Regions from separate parts of the Gordonia paraffinivorans genome, predicted to be linked through region 1. Evidence: riboswitches for the same ligand, from Rfam matches in the RefSeq annotation. Region 1 holds a riboswitch; the other holds the start of a gene.
The links. Region 1 has a riboswitch for S-adenosylmethionine ahead of E1P53_RS09075 (aminotransferase class V-fold PLP-dependent enzyme). Riboswitches for the same ligand answer to the same signal wherever they lie in the genome.

Region 1 (3,878 bases):
GTGCTGGACAACGTCTTCGCCACGCCGCTGCTGCAGCGCGGACTCGACCTCGGCGCCGACGTCATCGTCTACTCGGGCACCAAGCACATCGACGGCCAGGGTCGCGTCATGGGCGGCGCCGTGCTCGGCACCAAGGAGTACATCGACGGCCCGGTGCAGCAGCTGATGCGCCACACCGGTCCGGCGCTCAGCCCGTTCAACGCCTGGACGCTGGTCAAGGGACTCGAGACGCTGCGCCTGCGCGTCGACGCGTCGGTCTCCTCGGCTCTGCGCATCGCGGAGTTCCTCGAAGCCGATCCGCGCGTCCGCTGGGTCAAGTACCCGTTCCTGAAGTCGCATCCGCAGTACGAGCTGGCCACGAGCCAGATGTCCGGCGGCGGCACCGTGGTGACCTTCGAACTCAACGACCGCGACGGGGTCGACGGCAAGAAGCGCGCCTTCGAGGTGCTCAACGGGCTGCGCGTCATCGACATCTCGAACAACCTCGGCGACTCGAAGTCGCTCATCACACACCCCGCGACCACCACCCACCGCGCGATGGGGCCGGAGGGCCGTGCGGCCATCGGCCTGAGCGATTCGGTGGTCCGGCTGTCGGTCGGGCTCGAGGGCATCGACGACCTGCTCGGCGACCTCGACCAGGCCCTGGGCTGACCGCCGTTCAACCGGATCTCCGCGGCTCCACCACTTTTCCGTAGAGCCGCCACCCGCTCGGGTGGCGGATTCACGGAAGAGTGGTGGAGCTGTTTCAGGGGAGTTCGGCGATCCCCAGCGCGTTGAGCACCGTACGGAGCTTGAAGCCGGTCTCGTCCAGCTCGGCCTGGGGATCGGAGCCCTCGACGATGCCGCCGCCGGCCCAGGTGCGCAGGTTGCGTCGATCCCCGGCGAGCTCCAGGCACCGGATGGCGACCATCCACTCGCCGTCGCCCGCGGCGTCGCACCAGCCGACCGAGCCCGCGTAGAAGCCGCGTTCGCCCTCGACGTCGCGGATGATCTGGCCCGCGACGTCGCTCGGGGTCCCGCAGACCGCGGGGGTCGGCCCGAGCAGCAGAGCCAGGTCCAGGGCGGTGGTCGACGGATCGCGCAGCGTGGCGCGGATCGGGGTGGCCAGGTGCCAGACCTCGCCGGTGGACTGCAACCGGGGGGTCGACGGTGCGTCGACGTCGTCGCACAGGTGGGACAGCCGTTCGCGCAGATGGTCGACGACGAAGGCGTGTTCGGCGAGATCCTTCGCAGAGGCCGCCAGCCGCTTCGCGGTCGCCTCGTCCTCGGCGGGGTCCGCCGACCGCGGCGCCGAGCCGGCATACGGGTGGCAGAGCACGGTCGAGCCCGACTTCCGCAGCAACACCTCGGGACTAGCGCCCAGCAACCACGAGCCGGAGCCCGTCGCGGCGTCGAGGTCCACGGCAAACGCGTTGTGCTCGACGTTGCCACCCGCGAGGGCGTCGAGCAGTTCGAGCGGCTGCACCTTCTGATCCAGGAGCAGGTCGACGCTGCGCGCGAGCACCACCTTCTCCACATCCCCGGCGACGATGCGCTTGATCGCGTGGGCGATGCGTTCGCGGTGTTCGTCGGCGTCGGGGTGCAGGACCGTGGAGATGGCGCGGCGCGTCAGGGGAGCGCTTCCGGCCAGGGGAGACGGGTCGAACGCGAGGCGGGCGGGTGCGACCAGCGCCGCGCGGTCGCGGACGTCGAACGGGATCGCGCCGGTCAGGGATCGGATCTCGCCGGCGCGTAGAGCGGCCGAGGCCTCGTCGACATCGGTGTACGTCCGGGCGATCCCCCCGCCGCGCACCGTGCCGTGCGGGCGCGACAGGACAAAGACCTCGCTGTTCGAAGACACGACCACCAGGATACAGGTAAGCCTGCCCTAACTTCGAATCACGGTGATTCCAAATTGACACCTCTCGGGGGTTTCAGCGAATCTTGACGCAGGTCATGAGTGCCAGCGACAAGCCCCGGCTAGCTGGTCGGCAACCCTCCTCCACGGTGGGGTGCTCCGGGTGACGACCTGGCCGCGCTCGAACCCGAGCGAGGCAAGTGTGGATTCTCGAGGAGTTCTCTTCCGATGACTGCTGTTCTCTCGGCACCTGTTTCCCGGTCCGTTCGTCCTGCTCTCGGCACCGCCCCCGTCTGCGACGGCCGGTCCTCGGCCGTCGCCGACCGAGGCCCCTTCATCCCGGCGCTGGCCCCGGTCGTCGGCGCCGACACCCGGGTCCCGGTCACCGGCGGGTCCGTCGCCTACGCCAACCTCGACTACGCGGCGAGCGCGCCCGCGCTCGCAACGGTCGCCTCCGACGTGGCGGGCGCGCTCGGCGAGTACGCCAGCGTTCATCGCGGCGCCGGCCGCCTGTCGCAGGTCACCACCCGCCGGTACGAGGCGGCCCGCGAGACCGTGCGCGCCTTCGTCCGCGGCCGCGCCGACGACACCGTCGTCTTCACCCGCAACACCACCGATGCGATCAACCTCGCCGCCCACATCACCCCGGGCGACGTGGTCGTCCTCGACATCGAGCACCATGCCAACCTGCTGCCGTGGTGCGCGCCGAAGGAGGGCCGCAGCCGCGCCCGGATCGTGACCGCCTGCGACACCATCGAGGACACGCTCGTCGTGCTCGAGGCCGAACTGGCCTCGAAGCCGGCGTCGCTGCTCGCGGTCACCGCGGCCTCGAACGTCACCGGCGAGGTGCTGCCGATCGGCAAGCTCGCCTCGATCGCCCACCGCCACGGCGCCCGCATCCTCGTCGACGCGGCGCAGCTCGTCGCGCACCGGCCGATCTCGATCGTCAGCCACGGCATCGACTACCTGGCGTTCTCCGGGCACAAGGCCTACGCGCCGTTCGGCGCCGGCGTGCTCATCGGGCGCTCGGACTGGTTCGACGCCGCCGACCCCTACCTCGCCGGCGGGGGAGCGACCGCCGACGTCGACCTCGGTGACGAGGGCACCACCTGGCACTCCGGCGCAGCGCGTCACGAGGCCGGTTCGCCGAACGTGCTGGGCGCCATCTCGATCGCCAAGGCGTGCGAGGCCCTCGCCGACCTCGGCCCGGAGTACATCGGCCATCACGAGGCCGCGCTGTGCGAACGCCTCGACGCCGGGCTGGCCGCGATCGAAGGCGTCCGCCCGCTGCGGATCTTCTCCGACTCCACCGACCGCGTCGGCATCGCCGGGTTCACCGTCGACGGCCACGCCCCGCGCGCCGTCGCCGAATACCTCAGCAGCGAGCACGGAATCGGCGTCCGCGACGGCAAGTTCTGCGCCCACCCGCTGCTCAAGCGGCTCGGGCACCCGGAGGGCACGGTGCGCGCCAGCTTCGGCGCGGGCACGACCTCCGACGACGTCGACCGCCTGCTCGACGCGCTGACGACCCTGTGTGGCAACGCCGCCCGCACCACGACAACGTCCCGACCAGCACTCGACGAGGGGTACCCGGCATGACCATCGAACTCGACACCACGCGCATCGGCTCGGCCACCGCGGTCGACGTCCCGCAGGGCACCGTGAGCATCGGACGTCCCGGATTCCGAGTCGCGGTCGCCGGTGACGCGGTCGCCCAGACCTTCCCGATCGTCGTGCGGCGGGAGACCCTCCGCGAGGCGCAGCGTGCACGGTCGCTGCTGCGGTCCGGCACCCACGATCAGGCGCGTTTCACGGTGGCCCTCGAGATCGAGGTCGCCATCGCGCCGTCGGCGGCGTCGGCGCGGGCCGCCGTGGCCGAGGCCGCCCCCGGGGAGCCGGAGACGATCCGCTACGTGGGCACCACGCACGGCCTGATCACGTTGCTGCGCGACGTCTACGCGGCCGAGGTCGCCGATGCCGTCATCCTCGTCCCGCTCGACGGGGCGGCCACCGAGCGACACATCCGCGAACAGGTTCTGCC
Region 2 (3,878 bases), on a different contig from region 1:
CTGCGGTGGCCCGTGCGCCGACGGCGAGCACCAGGGCGCTGCGCACGCGCTCCGGGTACGCGATGGCCCACTCGAGCGCACGGGCGCCACCCATCGAACCGCCGAGAACGGCGCCGACGCTGGGGATTCCGAGGCGATCGAGCAGTGCGACCTCGGCGCGCACCTGGTCCAGCACGGTGATCTGCGGGAACCGCGATCCGTAGGGACGGCCGTCGGGTGCGAGCGACGACGGTCCGGTCGAGCCCTTGCAACCGCCGAGCACGTTGGCCGAGATGACACACCACTCGTCGGTGTCGATGGCCTTGCCCGGACCGACGAGGCCGTCCCACCAGCCGGGGGTCTCGTGCTCGTCGTCCGCGGGACCGGTGACGTGCGAGTCGCCGGTCAGGGCATGCAACGTGACGATCACGTTGTCGCGGGACGGCGACAACGTCCCCCAGCGCTGGAACGCCAGGGTGACGTCGTCGAGCCGTTCACCGCTGTCGAGAGGCAGCGATCCGATCTTCATGCCGACGAGCTTCCCGTCTGGGAGTGATTCCCAGTCGGGCTGATCAGACGCTGTCGCGTTCAGGTCGATACTCACCGACAAAGCTGCCTCACCTGTCTCACTTGGCCGCCGCGAAACCCTGCTCGAGGTCGGCCAGGATGTCGTCGATTCCCTCGATGCCCACGGCCAGTCGGACGAGACCGGGGGTGACACCCGCGGCGAGCTGCTCCTCGGGGACCAGCTGGCTGTGGGTGGTCGAGGCCGGGTGGATCACCAGCGAGCGGACGTCGCCGATGTTGGCCACATGGCTGTGCAGGGTCAGGGCGTCGACGAACTTCTTGCCCGCGTCCACGCCGCCGGCGATCTCGAAGGCGACGATGGCGCCCTGGCCGCGCGGGGCCAGCTCCTGGCCGCGCTTGTACCACGGCGAGGACTCGAGGCCGGCGTAGGCGACCGACTCGACCTGCGGGTGGTTCTCCAGGAACTTGGCGACCTTCTGCGCGTTGGAGACGTGACGCTCGACGCGCAGGCTCAGGGTCTCGAGGCCCTGGGCGAGCAGGAAGGCGTTGAACGGCGAGATCGCCGCACCGGTGTCACGCAGCCACTGGACACGGGCCTTGAGCGCGTAGGCCGGTGCACCGAGATCGGCGAACACCGCGCCGTGGTAGCTCGGGTCCGGGGTGGTGAAGCCGGGGAACAGGTCCTTGCCGTCGCGCTGGACGCGCCAGTCGAACGTGCCGCCGTCGACGATCACGCCGCCGATGGCGGTGCCGTGGCCGCCGATGTACTTGGTGGCCGAGTGGACGACGATGTCGGCGCCGTGGGCCAGCGGGTTGATCAGGTACGGCGTCGCGACGGTGTTGTCGACGATCAGCGGCAGGCCGTTGCGATGGGCGACCTCGGAGATGCCCTTGATGTCGAGGATCTCGTTGTTGGGGTTGGAGATCGACTCGCCGTACAGGGCGCGGGTGTTGTCCTTGATCGCGGCCTGCCAGGAATCGAGATCCTCGGGATCCTCGACGAAGGTCACCTCGACACCCAGCTTGGGCAGGGTGTAGTGGAAGAGGTTGTAGGTGCCGCCGTACAGGCGCGGGCTCGACACCACGTGACCGCCGGACTCGACGACGTTGAGGATGGCGTAGGTCTCCGCGGCCTGACCGGACGCCAGCAGCAGTGCCGCCACACCGCCTTCCAGTGCCGCGATGCGCTGCTCGACCGCGTCCTGGGTCGGGTTCATGATGCGGGTGTAGATGTTGCCCGGCTCGGCCAGGCCGAACAGGTTCGCCGCGTGCTGGGTGTCGTTGAAGACGTACGACGTCGTCTGGTAGATCGGGAGCGCCCGCGCGTTCGTCGCGGCGTCGGCCGACTGTCCGACGTGGATCTGCTTGGTCTCGAAGCTCCAGTTGTCTACGGGATTGGTGCCTTCAGTGGCATCAGACATGGCGATTGAATCACTTTCTACGGTCGGCAGGGCCTCACAGACCCTGATGGGGTCCGACCTTCGGACCCGCGCTTGCCGGGGTTTCGCTCTCGCGATCCCTCAACCCGGTCATCACCCGGAGCACCCCACCGCGGTTGGAGGGTTGCCGATCAGCCAGCCGGGGCTTGACGCTGATACTCATGACCTGGCGACAAGGATATAACACGTCTGGACGCGCCTGAGAACCCTCCCGGTCAGCCCGAATCCAACCCCTCATCCGGCCTCCGAAACGTGTAGTGGGCTGTAGTCCGAGCAGACGAATTCCCGCCTTCACTCAGGTGAATTCCCAGTTCACCGTTTCTTAGCAAGACTCAGTGTTCTGCAGGTCACAGTCGCTGCCTCTACTGTCTGTCCGAAACCCCTGGTCGGGGAAGGCCCCTCGTTTGCGAAGGGTTTCGGGTGAGTAGAGGAGACCTCATGCGGGCGATGGCGTACCTGCGGTCACGGCGAGCTGCGTTCCTGATCGCCTCGACGACGGGGCTGGCGACGGCCGCGTCGTTCGGTTTCATCGGTGGCGTCCCAGAGGCCTCTGCCCAGGAATGCGGAAACGGTGCCGTGGTGATCGTCGCCGGCTCGAACGACCCCACCGCGCGAGACCTGGAACAGGTCAAGCAGCGCTACGAGCAACAGGGCTACATCGCCGTCAACACCGAGTACCCGACCACGCTGTGGCCACTGGGCGCGACCGGATACGACAGCAGCACCCGCCAGGGCCACGACTCGGCGATCCGGGAGATCGCGAGCTATCAGCAGGATTGTCAGGACAAGCCGGTGGTCGTGGTCGGGTACTCGCAGGGCGCCCGCATCGCGGGCGACGTCCTCGCCGAGATCGGAAACGCCAACGGCAAGAAGTTCGACGTCAACGGCACGCCGGACAACCCGGACGACGATCTCGAGATCGATCCCGACCTCATCTCCGGCGAGCTCTACTCCGATCCGCGGCGGGCGGGCGACAAGACCGGTCGAGGCATCGAGTTGTCGCTGATCGGCATCATTCCCGGCCTCACGATGACGGGACCGCGTGGAAACGCCGAGGACCCGACGGGATTCGGTGTCGTTTCCGATCGTGTGGTGTCGGTCTGCGTCGACGGCGACCCCATCTGCGACCTGCCGGATCCGCTGTACGACCCGATCGGCGCCGTCGACGGGATTCTCGGCTACTTCACGAAGCACTTCCTCTACCCCGCGGAGATGGGGAGGGATCCGTTCAGCAGCACGGAGCCCTACACGTGGGAAGGTCGTTCGGTGAGCTGCGATGACGGCGTCTGCCTCGTCTCGGCGAAGTCGGCCTTCGCCGAACTCGTCCAGGGATGGGCGACCGACATCGGCTACACCGGCGAGATCGGCGACTTCCTGGCGAAGCGGCCCACGATCGGCCTGCCGCTGGGCATCCAGCTGTCCAACCTGCAGCCGATCGTCCGGCTGGTCCAGGGCTTCGCGCCGCCGCTGCCTCAGCTCGGCTACGGCGCCTACCTGCCGGACCTGTTCGTCTTCGAGGACATCCTCCAGGGCATCATCACACTCTCGCCGGCTCGTTTCGTGCGTGGCGTGACGGCGCTCGCGCAGAGTGTGCGCAGCATCATCCTGGCGCCGGTCAACTTCGTGCGGCACTGGGCCGGCGCGATCGTCGGACCGGCCGTCACTCCGCAGCAGGCGACGCTGACGTCGACGGCGGACGACGACACTCCGGCGCCGGCCGAGCTGCGGGCGTTCGGCAAGACCCTGGCCCTGATCGAGGACGTCGACGACGCCGCCGACGAGGACGCGTCGGACGACTCCGCTCCCACGTCCGAAGACCCCGACACCAAGTCCGGCGACGGGTCGGACGGGAAGGCCGTCCTCGCCTCGGCGGCGGCCCCCTCCGCCGAGTCCGAGTCGAACGAGTCGCCCGCCGAGTCCACTCCGGCACCG

Region 2: it holds a riboswitch for S-adenosylmethionine, as region 1 does, so the genes downstream of both, E1P53_RS19500 (bifunctional o-acetylhomoserine/o-acetylserine sulfhydrylase) here and E1P53_RS09075 (aminotransferase class V-fold PLP-dependent enzyme) in region 1, are expected to answer to the same signal.

Annotation. Positions count from the first base shown of each region.
Region 1 covers NZ_CAACYD010000006.1:479,609-483,486, reverse strand. The annotation lists gene E1P53_RS09085 (O-succinylhomoserine sulfhydrylase) at 1-651, shown strand, start outside; gene E1P53_RS09080 (isochorismate synthase) at 746-1,846, opposite strand; SAM riboswitch class IV at 1,932-2,046, shown strand; gene E1P53_RS09075 (aminotransferase class V-fold PLP-dependent enzyme) at 2,066-3,436, shown strand; gene E1P53_RS09070 (hypothetical protein) at 3,433-3,878, shown strand, end outside.
Region 2 covers NZ_CAACYD010000007.1:1,414,801-1,418,678, forward strand. The annotation lists gene metX (homoserine O-acetyltransferase MetX) at 1-589, opposite strand, end outside; gene E1P53_RS19500 (bifunctional o-acetylhomoserine/o-acetylserine sulfhydrylase) at 606-1,928, opposite strand; SAM riboswitch class IV at 1,992-2,113, opposite strand; gene E1P53_RS19505 (cutinase family protein) at 2,367-3,878, shown strand, end outside.